Regions from separate parts of the Ensifer sp. 1H6 genome, predicted to be linked through region 3. Evidence: riboswitches for the same ligand, from Rfam matches in the RefSeq annotation. Region 3 holds a riboswitch; each other region holds the start of a gene.

Region 1 (5,126 bases), on a different contig from region 3:
TTCGCTCGGGGCGCCGGCGACGTATTTCTTCCCGAGGCGCGGTTCTGGGTGGAGGAGGGCGTCGGGCTTGAAGACAGCCTTGCCTATCAGGATCGCTTTGCCGAGGGCATGGACGACAAGATCCGCGCCGCCCATCTGATTGCCTTTTACAGCAACCAGCTCACGCTCGCGCTTGGCGGCCTCTATCTCGGTGGGGGCATCGTGGCAGCCGTTCGCGGCCTTCGCTTCGAAGAATTTTCGCGGGCCTATGGCGAACGGCTTGTCGCGGCCAAGCGGTTTCATTTCAGCCTTGCCTTGCCCGCAGCCGGGGATCATGCCCCGGCGACTGCGGACGTCTTCGGCGAAACCTTCGCTGCGCATCTGGCGCCGATCGTCGTCATGTTGAAGCGTCGCACCGGCCTGTCCTCGGGCGCGCAATGGCGGCTTGCGGCGGATTCGCTTGCCGGTGGGTTCCTGGAGATCGGCCGCGTCCTCGGCGACGAGGAGACCGCGATGGCGAGGGCGCTGGCGATCGTCAAGCGCGCGGGTACGTCGCTATTTTCCGACAAGCTCCGTTACGAGGACATCGTGATCGAGATCGGCGGCAATCATGCGCTGTCGCGCACCTATCGCCTGCGCGGCGGCTGCTGTCTCTATTATCGAACGGAAGGTGGCAGCTTCTGCGACAGTTGCGTGATGCTGGCGCCGGACGACCGCCGCGCGCGGTTGCAGGCGCATCTGCTGGCATTGCAGGCGCGCTGAGACATCTCGACGACAAAGCCCCTGATATCGGCGATATCAGGGGCTCCGGGTTGATGGCGAAATCTGGCCGGTCTGTTACGCCTTGGCGAAACGATCGTTGATGAAGCCCGACACGACGCCGAGAACAATCCAGAACGCGAGCGTGGTGGCAAGGGCTGCCACGGCGAATTCAGCGCCGAGCACGGCCGGCACATTGCTGGAGATGTCCGACGGTTGCGGCGCGCCATAGACATGCGGTGCCGCGATCAGCACGAGGCCGATGATCTTGGCGGCGATCTCTTGCCGCAAGACCAGCAGATAGAGACCGGCGGCAGACAACAGCACGGTTGCACCCCACCAGACCTGGCGGTCGCCGAGTTCCGCGGCCGGGAAGCCCGGCAGTTCCGGCGGCAGACCGATTGCCGGCAGCATGTGCACGGCAAGCCAGCCGCAGGCGCCCCAGAGCGCGCCGTTCCTGAGCGTGATCGGGTAGCCGATGACGAGGCTGACGCCGGCGAGCAGCAGCGCGAAGCCGGAGCCGGTCACCAGATTGGCGATCAGCGTGCCGGAAAAGCGGCTCATGCCGAACATGATGCCGCCTTCCTCGTGTTCGCCCTCATGGGCGTAGGCAGGCGTGATCGGCGACAGGGCGTCAAGCAAAGCGCCAATCGGCGAAACCGCCTTCAGCGACGAATGCTGGTCGTGGTTTGCTGCGGCCGGATCGGCCGTTCCCGGCTGAACGGCTGGTTGTTCGCCGGCGGCCGGTGCCTCGCCTTCGAATTCTTCCGCGTGCAGGATCAGCGGTACGACGCGCAGTTCCTGGGCGCCGGTCATGAAGACACCGGCAATCAATCCAGCCACGATCGCGGCCAGAAGCGTTCTGACAATCATTTTCGATATCCCTCGATATCGGCGCGCCATGCATCTGGCAGGCAGCGCCGTGTCCCACTGGCAAATATGCGAACGGCTCCGTCCGGCAGATCTTCAATCTGCATCAGACGCGAGCAAACGCGTCCGGCTGTCTGCCGGAAGCGTTTTTGTCCGCAGCTATGTCGATGCGGAACGCAAGTCGCGTCCCGGAACATCGCTTAGTGGCAGGGGAAGCCATAGGAGTGGCGGGTGTCGTGCGCGGTATCGTGCAGCACGGCCGAGTTCGCCAGGCCTGCGCCGAAGACGAGGAAGCCGCCGATGAGGAGCGCGATGATACCTGCGGTCAGACGATCGCTGAGGGAGAGCGGAATGCTCGAAACTGTAGATGTAGCCATGACAACCTCCGTGATGGCGTCGGGATCTTTCCCGGTTTGGGCCCTATGCCCGCATCGACTGGCAGGTTTCCTGGCTCAGGACGTCGGGTGAGATCACCCTGGATTTGCCTCGCCTTCCCAGAGCAAGGGCCGCCCTCTCGCGGTCTTGTCTCCAGTGGCTTCTTCCGGATCGCTCCGGAACGGCGCATTCACGTCGCTCTACAGTCGCGGGGTCGGCCGTGATTTGAATGCCCAGCATGGGTCCATCCGTCACGTTCCCGTTTACTCCCGAAACGCGTTCGCGTTGCGGGAACCAATCGATCCACGATGATTAGGATCGCACCCCGGAGATGTCAATTAGACTTGCGCCGCCGCCCGGTCCATCCGCGACAAAATCACGAAGGATCATGCGTTTATAGGCTTCGACGATCTGGTCGCCCTCTGCTCTGGTGACGGAGACCGCAAGCCGCATCGTGCAATCGCCGAGATGCATGATCAAAAAGGCGGCGCTGTCGATCGTTTCGCGCGGCGTGTCGGGCGCAAACCGAGCCCAGACGTCGGCCAGAAGCTGGCCGCCGGCACGGCTTTGCAAAAGGTCGATCTCGCGCAGCGCCTTGTCGGCCTGCATCGCTGACCAGATGTCGCGCATCACAGGCTCGGCCAGGAACATATCGTAATAGATGTCGAACAGCATGGAGAAGGCGTCACGCAGTTCCGAGATCGACGTCACCTTGGCAAGCTCGGCCCCGATGCATTCATTGCAGACCGCATTGTAGCGCTCGGCCAGCGTGCGCACGATCGCCGCCTTGTCGGGGAAGTACTGGTAGAGGGAGCCGATCGAGATTCCAGCCTTTTCAGCGACTTCGCTCATGCGCATGGCGTCGCTGCCCTTCTCCTGGATGATCGCCGTGGCGCAGGAAAGGATGTGCTCGACGCGCTCGCGGCTGCGCTTCTGGCTGGGCGTGCGGCGCAGCGCCGGCTCGTCGTCAGCGGGGATTGTGGAAGGGCTTGCATCGGGAATCATGAGTAATGCTCACATTTTGACTTGACTCCTAAAATACGAGGATTTATCACATTTGCAAATGTGAGAGATGCTCATGTTTTGCAATCAACCTCAGGAGGAAGCGATGACTGACAAACTCACACTGGTTCTGGGCGGTACGGGCAAGACGGGGCGGCGGGTGGCGGCCCGCCTTGAGGAGCGGGGTATCGCGGTGCGCATCGGCGCCCGTTCGGCATCGCCTTCCTTCGACTGGACGGATGAGGCGACCTGGGCGCCCGTGCTTGAAAATGTCGAGCGCATCTATATCAGCTACCAGCCGGATCTGGCGGTGCCGGGCGCCGTCGAAACCATCCGCAAATTCTCGAGGCTTGCCGTTCGCTCGGGCATCAAGCGGCTGGTGCTTCTGTCGGGGCGCGGCGAGGACGAGGCGGAAGCGGCCGAGCGCGAACTGCAGGCCTCCGGCGCCGACTGGACGATCATCCGGGCAAGCTGGTTCTTCGAGAATTTCAGCGAGGATTTTTTGACCGATTCCGTTCGCAGCGGATCGGTGTTCCTGCCGCCGGATGAGATCACCGAACCCTTCATCAGCACCGACGACATCGCCGACGTGGCAGTTGCAGCCCTTCTGGACGAGGGGCATGTCGGCAAGGTCTATGAGCTGACAGGCCCGCGGCTGATGACCTTTGCCCAGGCCGTGGCCGAGATCGCGACGGCTGCCAACCGCCGGATCGGCTATCAGTCCGTGCCGGTTGCCGACTTCACGGTGCAGTTGCGGGCCGACGGATTGCCTGATGACTATGTCGAACTCATCCGCTATCTCTTCACGTCGGTGCTCGACGGGCGCAATTCGCAAGTGACGTCCGATGTCGAGCGCGTGCTTGGGCGCAAACCGCGCGACTTCGCCGACTATGCCCGGGAGACCGCTGCAACTGGTGTCTGGAGTATCGCCGCATGATCCCGCTGATCCCCGCTCTGGCGTTTGCCGCCGCAATCGGCTCCGGCCTGATGGCCGGGCTGTTCTTCATCTTCTCGGTCTGCATCATGCAGGCTTTGTCGCGGCTGCCGGCGGAGCAGGGGATCGCGGCGATGAACGCCATCAACGTGGTGATCCAGAATCCGCTGTTCCTCAGTACCTTCATGGGCACGGCGCTTCTGGGGCTCGCGCTGGTCGTCGCGGCCTTCATCTGGGGCGGTAACGGCAGCCTGCTGCTGGCGGCCGGCGGCATCGCCTACGTCGCCGGCGTGCTGATCGTCACCATTATCTTCAACGTGCCGATGAACGATGCGCTGGCGGCTGCCACGTCTGGGCAGGCTGCCACCGAAATCTGGCAGCAGCACTACCTGACCGACTGGGTCTGGTGGAACCATGTGCGCACGATTTCCTCGATCGGCGCTCTGGCGCTGTTCATTCTGGGTTTTGCGCGCAGCTGAAGAGAACGACCGACGCGACCCTGTGAAGGTCCGCCGGTCGTTCATTTCAATCAACCAGCGAGCCGCAGGTGAGGTTGGCGATCGCGCCGGTCATGGCGCCCGCCCGGTCCGAGGCGACGAAGGCGGCATAGTCGGCGACCTCGTCGAGCCTCGGGAAACGGCCGAGCAATGTGCCGGACTTTGCCCGACCGTCGAGCATCTCCTCCACAGTGGTATCGAACCGGTCGGCAAACCCTTGAAAGACGGCGCGCGCATGCGAAGCTGGCAGTGCCTCGGGAATGGCATCCGGCCGCAGGCAGATGACGCGGATGCCATGGCTGCCGAGTTCGCCGGCGAGAATGCGCGAGAAGGTCTCGATGGCGCCGCAGGTGGTGCCGTAGCCGAGGAAACCCGAGCCGGACATGCGCGAGCCGGGCGTCGAAAGCGTCAGGATGACACCGCTGCCGTTTCTTTCCATCTGCGCTGCTGCCGCCTTGGCGGTGATGAAGTTGGCGCGGGTATAGGCTGCAATCGGGTGCTCGAACTGTTCCAGCGTCAGCTCAGAAAGCGGCGGGCCCTGAATGTGGGCAAAGCCGACAGCGGTCAGGACCACGTCGATCCTGCCGGTTCGGTCGACAACCGATTGCGCATGCCGCTCGACGGCGGCTTGATCCATCACGTCGAGGACGTCGAACTCCGCCTTTCCACCCGCCGCCCGTATTGCCTTGGCCGTACGATCCAGGGTTTCG
Region 2 (5,126 bases), on a different contig from region 3:
CGCTCGTTGAGGACGGCGCCGAGGCGATCGTGCTTGGCTGCGCCGGGATGGCCGATCTTGCGCGCGCACTTCAAGCCGAATACGGCGTTCCGGTCATTGATGGCGTATCGGCAGCCGTCAAGCAGGCCGAGGCGTTGGTGTCGCAAGGACTGACGACCAGCAAGCGCGGCTCCTATGCTCCGCCGCTCAGCAAATCCTATTCAGGTCTTATGAGCGCGCTCGCACCGATCTCGGCTTGAGACCGTACCGAGGGAAGCTCTCCGGCCACGGCGGCCAGCTGCGCGTTCGATGTGGCGGCTTCGGCAATGATCCACTCGCGAAACACCTGGATCTTGTTCTGCCGCCGGTGGCTTTGCGGATAGACCAGCCAATAGGCACGGCCATCCCTGACCACATGGTTGAACGGCCGGACGAGTTTTCCGCTGCGAAGCTCCTCAATCACAAAGGTGGAGACGACCATGGCAATGCCATGATCGAGCAATGTGGTGGCCACATCCATTGCCTGGACGTCGAAGATCAGCTCAGTGCCATTGCTGGCCGGCGGTTCCACGCCCGCTTCGGTCATCCAGCGCCGCCACCAGCTGGCGTTGCCGAAGCGCCTCACCGTGAGAACGTCGGCCGGATCCTTCAGCTGATGTTTTTCCAGGAACGTCGGCGTACAGACGGGCATGTATTCGATCGGGAAAAGAGGAAACACTTCATTGCCCGACCAGTCGCCGTTGCCGCTGCGCACCACGAGATCAATCGCATCGCGCTTGAAGTCGATCAGCTCCGTGGACATGTGCACGCGAATGCTGATGTTTGGATGGGCTGTCTGAAACGAGGCGAGCCTGGAACCAAGCCAACTTGAGACGACGGTTGGCAGTACCGAGATGTGCAGGTGATGCTCGGTCTTGTCGGCAATCTCGGAGAACGCCGTACCCAGTAGATCGAGCGCCTCGGTCACCTTCGGCGCAAGCTGCCGTCCGGCAGCCGTCAAGCGCACTTCCCGTGGCAGACGGACAAACAGCGGCGTGCCGGTGCGGTCCTCCAGCAGTCGGATTTGATAGCTGACAGCGGCTTGCGTCATGCCGAGCTCCTGCGCCGCGCGGGTGAAACTCAAGTGCCTGGCTGCGGCCTCGAACGCGCGCACCGCACTCATGGGGGGAATCTTGCTCATGAAGTGAGATAAGCATTCTTTATGGCAGCATGCGAGAAATCGCTTTGCGCGAAACCACCAAAATCCTCAATTTTCTCGCGAACACATCACCACAGAACTGAAGGGGTTAGCAATGCTTAGCGCACTGCGATCGATCATCCTCCACGTCTGGACTTCGGCCAAGAGAGCTGCCGACGCCACGACGACCATCGATACATTCAGCGAGTTCCAACTGAGGGACATCGGCCTGACGCGAGACAATGACAGCATCCGGGCGCGCGCGGGCGATGTTGCTGATCCGTGGCAGCACGTAGCGGGCTCTGATCCGGGCGGTGCCCTTTCGCCGCAGACGCCAAATGATGAAGTCGCGTCGCCGCCCTTGCGACAAACTTTCGACCTCGGCCGAATGGAGAAAATAAAGACATAAACATTTCTTTATACGATTGACGCCGTCGACTTTGCGGGGCATTGTCGAACAATCGTGGTTCTGCGGCTCGTCTGACGACAGGCCGGAGCTAAGAGGGAATTCGGTGCGGCGCCGCAAGGCGCTCATGCCGGAGCTGCCCCCGCAACTGTAAGCGGCGAGCGGTCGTCCAATGATGTCACTGAGGGAGACGCCTCGGGAAGACGGGACGGTTCGTGTTGACCCGCAAGCCAGGAGACCTGCCGCGATAGATAACGTCCACGGGCGGGGTGTCCGATGTGTCGCCTTGACGAGCGAGCCAGTCTCGGTCGTGGATGCGTCGCATTCAAAGCCTTGCCCACAACCTTCGGGGTAAGGAAATGACCATCAAGACAGCCAATCTCGGCTTTCCACGTATCGGCAGCCACCGTGAACTGAAGTTCGCGCTGGAGCGCTATTGGGCCGGCAAGATCGAGAGACAGGACCTGCTCGACGTCGCCGCCAGGCTGCGGGCCGAAAACTGGGCCGCGCAAAAGGCGCGTGGGATCCAGATCATTCCATCGAACGACTTCTCGCTTTACGACCAGGTTCTCGACACATCAGTGCTGGTTGGTGCGGTGCCACCGGCCTATGGCTGGAAGGGCGGCCCGGTCGACCTCGACGCCTATTTCGCCATGGCGCGCGGTTCGACGACTGCCGCCTGCGCGTCCGGTTGCACGCATGGCGGGCCCGACGGGGGCAACCAGGCGCTGGAGATGACCAAGTGGTTCGACACGAACTACCACTACATGGTTCCGGAATTCGCGGAGGATCAGCGCTTCGAGCTGACGCGCAATGCGCCGCTTGACGCCTTCCTCGAAGCCAAGGCGCTCGGGCATGTCACCCGCCCTGTCGTCCTCGGCCCCGTCACCTTCCTGAAACTGGGCAAGGCGCTTGCCGGCGGATTCGACACCATCAATCTGATCGAGCGGCTGCTGCCTGTTTATACGAAGCTTCTCACCGAGCTTGGGGAAGCCGGCGTCGAATGGGTGCAGATCGACGAGCCATGCCTGGTGCTCGATCTCACTGAGCGGGAACGCCAGGCGCTGGCGCTGACCTACCAGACGTTCGCCTCGGAACTTCCGCAGTTGAAAATCATGCTCGCGACCTATTTCGGCGCGGTCAGTGACAACATGCCGACAGCCCTTTCGCTGCCGGTTGCCGGGCTGCATGTCGACCTCGTGCGGGCGCCGCAACAGCTCGACTTGCTACTTCAGACGGTACCGGCACAGCTTGTGCTGTCGCTCGGCGTCGTCGATGGCCGCAATGTGTGGCGTACCGATCTTGCCGGCCTCTTCCGCCGGCTGCAGCCGTTGATCGAGGCGCATGGCCGCGATCGCATCGAGCTTGCACCGTCGTGCTCGCTGCTGCACGTGCCAATCGACCTCGATCTCGAACGAGCGCTCGATCCGGAGCTCGGCTCCTGGCTTGCCTTCGCCCTGCAGAAGCTGGACGAACTCAGCCTGCTTGCCCGCGCATTCGAGCCGGGCCTGGCCAATCCCGAGCAGGTCTTTGCAAAATCGATTGCTGCGGTCGAGGCACGGCTGACCTCGCTCAAGGTCCACGATCCACTCGTTGCCGGACGCTTGAAGAACCTGACGGCAGCAGACAGCCGCCGTCAATCGAGTTTTGCAACGCGCCGGCGCCGGCACGAAGACAGGCTGGCACTGCCGCTCTTCCCGACGACGACGATCGGCTCCTTCCCGCAGACGTCAGAGGTGCGCCAGGCACGATCGCTGCATGCCAAGGGCGAGCTCAGCTATGTCGACTACCTCGCCTACCTGCGCCAGGAGACGGAGAAGGCCGTGCGCTGGCAGGAGGAAATCGGCATCGAGGTGCTGGTGCACGGCGAATTCGAGCGCAACGACATGGTGCAGTATTTCGGCGAGCAGCTCTCCGGCTATGGGTTCACTCAGAGCGGTTGGGTGCAGAGCTACGGCTCGCGCTACGTACGCCCGCCGATCATCTTCGGCGATGTCTCGCGCCCGAACCCGATGACGGTCGATTGGGCAACCTATGCGCAGTCGCTGACGGACAAGCCGATGAAGGGCATGCTCACCGGCCCGGTGACGATGCTGCAATGGTCGTTCGTGCGCGACGACCTGCCCCGGTCGATCGTATGCCGGCAGATCGCACTGGCGCTGCGCGACGAAGTCACCGACCTGGAAACGGCCGGTATCGCCGTGATCCAGATCGACGAACCGGCGCTGCGCGAGGGACTGCCACTGAGACAGGCCGATCGAAAGGCCTATCTCGACTGGGCGGTCGGGTGCTTCCGCATCAGCGCCTCCGGCGTCGGTGACGAAACCCAGATCCACACCCACATGTGCTACTCGGAGTTCAACGACATCATGGCGGCGATTGCGGCAATGGATGCCGATGTCATCTCCATCGAAACCTCGCGCTCGAAGATGGAGTTGCTCGGCGCCTTTATCGATCAGGCCTATCCGAACGAGATCGGCCCCGGCGTCTACGACATCCACTCGCCGCGGGTACCCACTGTCAACGAGATGGTGCATCTGATCGAACAGGCGACCGACGGTCTGACGCCGGCGCAGATCTGGGTCAATCCGGATTGTGGTCTGAAAACAAGGCGGTGGGAGGAAGTTCGCCCGGCACTCGTCAACATGGTGCAGGCGGCGCAAGCGCTGCGGCGATCCTTTGCTGCCGCCCGGCGAGAAGCCGCAAACGCATGATGGGCGACAGCACTATCGAGACGGCGCCGGGGGAACCCCCGGCGCCTGCCACCTGGGTGCAGCCTTGGACAAACGGGCAATGAAATTTGATCGAAGGCTACCTCAGAGGCATTATGAACCCGCCATCGAGCCATGCCGATATCTCAAGCAAATTACACCTCGACGGCGTCGCCTCTATTTACTCGCCCGGTCCATCCACAAACTTGCACGTTGCTTCCGTTATCCCTGCGTCGAGGCACTTCCACTTCTGTTCAACAAGATTCATTATCCTTGTCAGGAAGCGGGAAAAATCCTTGTTGTTAGAACTTCGCGTGCTGACTCCAAACACGTGAGCTTGCGCATCGGCAACACAAGTCGCTAGCTCCAATTCTCTTACATCATCGTTCGCTATAACGAGCCCTCTATCGAATAGTCCGTCCTCTGAGAAATTGATATAGGATGCGCAGTCGCCAGAACCGGCATTCGCAGAACCATCCAAAATACTCTTGACATCCCCATCGAAATGGAACGAGGCCAATTTTTTATAGTCTATTTTCCCGCTGACAATAATTTTATTTTCAAAAATTATACTAATTGAACTCTTCCCAAGTTTCGTTTCTGGTCTCGTATCAACTCTCGCCGCAACGGCTAGCAATTTTATGACAGAGAATGCCACGTCTCTTTGATTTAATGATCCGCCACTTAGACCAATTCCAATATACTCTGGAAAGGGTACAAAATGTAAGACTTCACCACGCATTGGGCCAAAAAAGTCATTATTTTGAGAGGCGTAAGCGGGAGCAGGAATGCTGCACACAACAGCCAGCCCGGCCAAAAAGAAATATTGCCTGACGATGCTTCTTTCAGTCAC
Region 3 (5,126 bases):
TCGGCATGCTGCCAGGCCGCTTCGGACAGGAGAGCGGCCGCCTGATAGGCGAGCGCTGTTTTGTGTTTCTGCGCGGTCCTTAGAAATTGTAGCGCCTTGGCTCTAGCTTCGATCCGCGAGATATCAAGCCGATAATGCCAACGCCACAGGTAGACGCGCGCGTAGACCATGGCGGCGGCGGCATAGGCTCGTCCATAGGCAGGATCGAGCGCAATCGCCTGCTCGAAAAAAGGCACTGCCTTTGCAAAATCTTCGGGGGTCGTGCGCCGGTGATGCTCCCAGCCGCGCAGGAACGCATCGAAGGCCGCCGGGACCGTCGTTTCCTTGCGTCCGAAGGCCATCTGCTCGTCAGGATTCAACCGAAGCGCAAGCGCGTCGGCAATGCCGCGCATCACTTCGTCCTGCAGCGCAAAGACATCGGAAAGTGAACCGTCGAACTTGCCGGCCCAAACGTGGCCGCCGCTGAGAGAATCTATGAGCTGAACATTGATCCGTAGCTGTTCTCCGGCACGCTGCACACTGCCTTCGAGGACGTATCGGACACCGAGTTCCTTGGACACCTGCCTGGGTGTCACCGCCCTGCCCTTGTAGGTGAAGGTCGAGTTACGCGCGATAACGAACAAGCCGGATACCTGAGCCAGCTCGGTGACAAGGCCATCGGTCATGCCATCGGCGAAATACTCCTGCCTGGGATCGTCGCTCACGTTGGCAAACGGAAGCACCGCGATCGACGGCTTGTCCGGCGCGGTCAGATTCGGTGGTTGTATCTGGACCGTTTCCACAGGCGACTCCCAGGGCCGCCACCAGGCCACGCCGGCAGCAGCGCCGAGCACGACAGCAGACGTAACGAGTGCCGCCCAGCGCTTCGCGTGGCGCCCAGCGACCTTTACGCTGCCGGGGCGGGCTTCGTTCAGCCCCAGCCGGTAAGTCCGCACCGGCTTTTCGATATGCTTCAGGCGTTGTTCGCCGAGAAAGACGAAGCCGACATCGAGGTGCTTCTCGACCTGGTCGTAGGCGGTGCCGGAGATGATGATCCCACCCGGTTCGGCGAGGCTCTGCAGGCGCTCGGCAATGATCACTCCATCGCCGTGAATGTCGTCGCCTTCAACGATGACGTCGCCAAGATTGATGCCGATGCGGAATTCCAGTCGACCCTGATCGGAGCCGCGGCTTTCGGATTTCGCGCGCTGAACCTCCACCGCACAACGGACCGCCTCGACGACACTCTGGAACTCGACCAATAACCCGTCGCCCATGGTCTTGATCAACCGCCCGCGATGTGCGGCAATCCTTTGTTCGAACAGGCCGTGCAGATCGGCCTGAAAGCGGGCACACGTACCCTCTTCGTCGGCTTGGGTGAGCAGTCCATAGCCGGAAACGTCGGCAATCATCACGGCGGTGAGCCTGCGTTCCATCTGCCTTCCGGATAATCGAAACGACTTTCGGCTACTCTATCGCAATATCTGACGTTGCTAAAATAAAGTTCAGTTGCCGTGGAGCGTCCGCTCCGACGTCGACTACAGCGCCGCGCGTCTTACTGGACGCGCAAAGGTCGCTGTAACACTTTGAATTGCTGCATGTTTTTATCCTTAGGTCGAATACCATCTAAGGATAAAAACATGCAGGAGTGGCCTTTGCGGCCTGCTGCCGGCAAATTGTCGCGCGCCGCATCTCGACGGGTGGCGTGTCGCACGCGTCGATTGACTTTGCGGCGCCCGCTTCCTAATCATCTGACGTTGGATGGTTTCCCCGGATCGTGGCGATGCGGGGGAATAATTGGGAATGTGACGGATGGACCCAAATCGGGCATCCTTATCGCAGCCGACCCCGCGACTGTAGAACGGTCAGGGTTCGCCATCGGGCTGATAGCCGGCTTCCTTTCGATTGCATGGGGCAATCGAAGGCGGTTTGGAATTCAGCCGGAAAAGCCACTGGCGTGGCTTCGTGATCAGCCGGGTTGGACGCCTCTTCTTCTACGAATCGTCCGCCTTTCACGAAACCAGAAAACGCCGGGAAGGTGAGGCGGGCCGTTCGGGCCCAAGCATCGGTCTTCGCGTGATCACGCGGGGCGCGATGTGGTGGGCTCGTGACGCCGTGAGCCAGGAGACCTGCCGTCCGACAGGGGCATTCCGCCCGAAGGGAAGCCCGCTTCCCACGCCATCACGGAGGTTGTCTTGGCTCATCGATCGTTTCCCGAACGCGCCGTCGGCGCGGTGAAATCCTGTTGCCGCTCGAATTCGCGACCAAGCGCGTGAGGCTGCAACGCACATGAGCATTTCCCATGCCGGGCCGGTTCTGGTCCTCGGCGGTGCCCGTTCCGGCAAATCCAGCTTTTCCGAAAGGCTCGTCGAAGCCTCCGGGCTCGGCATGCACTATGTCGCGACCGGCCGTGCCTGGGACGACGAGATGCGCGAGCGCATCGACCATCACCGGGCAAGGCGCGGCGAAGGCTGGACGACGCATGAAGAGCCGCTCGACCTCGTTTCGCTGCTGACGCGCATCGATGACGAGAACCGCGTGGTGCTCGTCGACTGCCTGACGCTGTGGGTCACCAACCTGATGATGGAAGGGCGCGACATGGCGGCAGAGTTCGCGGCCCTTGCCGCTTTCCTGCCGGAGGCGCGGGCGCGCCTCATCCTTGTTTCCAACGAAGTCGGCCTCGGCATCGTGCCCGAGAACCGCATGGTCCGCGATTTCCGCGACCATGCCGGCCGGCTTCACCAGATCGTTGCGGAGAAATCCGCGGAAGTTTACTTTGTCGCGGCCGGATTGCCGCTGAAAATGAAGGGTTGATCCATGACCACTGCCAGAGCCAACCAGGGCAAGATCCCGGCGACCGTCATCACCGGCTTCCTCGGTGCCGGCAAGACGACGATGATCCGCAATCTGCTGCAGAACGCCGATGGCAAGCGCATTGCGCTCATCATCAACGAGTTCGGCGATCTCGGCGTCGACGGCGACGTGCTGAAGGGCTGCGGCGCAGAAGCCTGCTCGGAAGACGATATCATTGAGCTTACCAATGGCTGCATCTGCTGCACGGTTGCCGATGATTTCATCCCGACCATGACCAAGCTGCTCGAGCGCGAAAATCGTCCTGACCATATCATCATTGAAACCTCGGGCCTCGCTTTGCCGCAGCCGCTGATCGCCGCCTTCAACTGGCCTGATATCCGCAGCGAAGTCACCGTCGATGGCGTCGTCACCGTGGTCGACAGTGCCGCCGTTGCCGCCGGCCGTTTTGCCGACGACCATGACAAGGTCGATGCGTTGCGTGTCGAGGACGACAATCTCGACCACGAAAGCCCGATCGAGGAACTGTTCGAGGACCAGTTGACCGCCGCCGACCTGATCGTGCTCAACAAGACCGATCTGATCGACGCCTCCGGCCTCAAGGCCGTGCGCGACGAGGTCGCTTCGCGCACTAACCGCAAGCCAACAATGATCGAGGCGAAGAACGGCGAAGTTGCCGCTGCCATCCTGCTCGGCCTCGGCGTCGGCACGGAAAGCGATATCGCCAACCGCAAGTCTCACCACGAGATGGAACATGAGGCCGGCGAGGAGCACTCTCATGACGAGTTCGACAGCTTCGTCGTCGAGCTCGGCGCGATTGCCGATCCGGCAGGTTTCATCGATCGCCTCAAGGGCGTGATATCAGAGCATGACGTGCTGCGCCTCAAGGGCTTTGCCGACGTGCCCGGCAAGCCGATGCGCCTGCTGATCCAGGCCGTTGGCGCCCGCATCGACCAGTATTACGACCGTGCCTGGGCGGCTGGCGAGAAGCGCGGTACGCGCCTCGTCGTCATCGGCCTGCACGACATGGACGAAGCTGCGGTGCGCGCCGCCATCACCGCACTCGCCTAACTCCTTGAAGCAACGCAATTCCAGGAAAGCCATTTCACGCTTTTCCTGGAATTGCTCGAACGGACAGAAACATGCATCTGCTTCTCGCCCAGAAAGGAACGATCGCCGACGGCAACGAGGCGATCGACCTGGGGCAAACGCCGGCCGACGTGCTTTTCCTGTCGGCGCCGACACCGAGCTTTCGTCGATCGCGGCGGCCCATGGCCGGCGCGACGGGGAGCTGAGCCTGCGCATCGCCAGCCTGATGAACCTGATGCACCCGATGTCGGTCGACACCTATGTCGAGCGCACGGCAAGGCATGCAAAACTCATCGTGGTCAGGCCGCTCGGTGGCGCCAGCTATTTCCGTTATGTGCTGGAAGCATTGCATGCCGCCGCCGTCACCCACCGCTTCCAGATCGCGGTGCTGCCCGGCGACGACAAGCCCGATCCCGGCCTCGAGCCGTTTTCGACCGTTGAGGCCGACGACCGCCAGCGCCTCTGGGCCTATTTCACCGAGGGCGGCGCTGACAATGCCGGCCTGTTCCTCGACTACGCCGAGGCGTTGATCTCAGACGCGGAAAAGCCGCAGCCGGCAAAACCGCTGCTCAAGGCCGGCATCTGGTGGCCGGGCGCGGGCGTCATCGGCGTCAGCGAATGGAAGGCACGTGTCCAAGAGCGGATGGTCGCGGGGGAGGGATTCGAACCCCCGGCAGTCGGGATCTGCTTTTATCGCGCCCTGGTCCAGAGCGGCGAGACCCGGCCGGTCGAAGCGCTGATCGAGGCGCTTGCCGCCGAAGGCATGCGCGTGTTGCCGCTGTTTGTCTCCAGCCTCAAGGATGCCGTTTCGGTCGGCACGCTGCAATCGATTTTTTCCGAGGCGGCACCCGACGTGGTGATGAACGCCACCGGCTTTGCCGTTTCCTCGCCCGGTGCCGACAGGCAGCCGACCGTGTTGGAATCAACCGGCGCGCCGGTGCTGCAGGTGATCTTCTCCGGATCGTCGCGCGCGCAATGGCAGGCCTCGCCGCAGGGGCTGATGGCGCGCGATCTCGCCATGAACGTTGCCTTGCCGGAGGTCGATGGCCGCATTCTGGCGCGCGCCGTCTCCTTCAAGGCGGCCTCGATCTACGATCCCAAGGTCGAAGCCAACATCGTCGGGCACGAACCGCTTTCCGACCGGGTCCGCTTTGCCGCCAGGCTTGCGGTCAATTGGGCAAAACTGCGCCGCGCCCGTCCGGCCGAACGGCGGATCGCCATCATCATGGCCAATTACCCCAATCGCG

The links. A riboswitch is a leader RNA that binds a small molecule or an ion and turns the genes downstream of it on or off. The one in region 3 is predicted to bind cobalamin.
Region 1: linked by a shared signal. The riboswitch ahead of BKP54_RS33570 (CbtB-domain containing protein) and the one ahead of cobU (bifunctional adenosylcobinamide kinase/adenosylcobinamide-phosphate guanylyltransferase) in region 3 are both predicted to bind cobalamin.
Region 2: linked by a shared signal. The riboswitch ahead of metE (5-methyltetrahydropteroyltriglutamate--homocysteine S-methyltransferase) and the one ahead of cobU (bifunctional adenosylcobinamide kinase/adenosylcobinamide-phosphate guanylyltransferase) in region 3 are both predicted to bind cobalamin.

Annotation. Positions count from the first base shown of each region.
Region 1 is NZ_MOAI01000055.1:18,104-23,229, forward strand. Features, by position in the region: gene BKP54_RS33560 ((2Fe-2S)-binding protein) at 49-741, shown strand; gene BKP54_RS33565 (CbtA family protein) at 817-1,611, opposite strand; gene BKP54_RS33570 (CbtB-domain containing protein) at 1,809-1,985, opposite strand; cobalamin riboswitch at 2,028-2,297, opposite strand; gene BKP54_RS33575 (TetR/AcrR family transcriptional regulator) at 2,296-2,988, opposite strand; gene BKP54_RS33580 (NAD(P)H-binding protein) at 3,092-3,922, shown strand; gene BKP54_RS33585 (anthrone oxygenase family protein) at 3,919-4,398, shown strand; gene BKP54_RS33590 (SDR family oxidoreductase) at 4,445-5,126, opposite strand, start outside.
Region 2 is NZ_MOAI01000009.1:101,536-106,661, reverse strand. Features, by position in the region: gene BKP54_RS12980 (aspartate/glutamate racemase family protein) at 1-239, shown strand, start outside; gene BKP54_RS12975 (LysR substrate-binding domain-containing protein) at 197-1,141, opposite strand; cobalamin riboswitch at 1,604-1,824, shown strand; gene metE (5-methyltetrahydropteroyltriglutamate--homocysteine S-methyltransferase) at 1,922-4,276, shown strand; gene BKP54_RS35050 (hypothetical protein) at 4,455-5,126, opposite strand.
Region 3 is NZ_MOAI01000032.1:25,740-30,865, reverse strand. Features, by position in the region: gene BKP54_RS28390 (adenylate/guanylate cyclase domain-containing protein) at 1-1,415, opposite strand, end outside; cobalamin riboswitch at 1,725-2,131, shown strand; gene cobU (bifunctional adenosylcobinamide kinase/adenosylcobinamide-phosphate guanylyltransferase) at 2,269-2,793, shown strand; gene cobW (cobalamin biosynthesis protein CobW) at 2,797-3,861, shown strand; partial or broken gene cobN (cobaltochelatase subunit CobN) at 3,933-5,126, shown strand, end outside.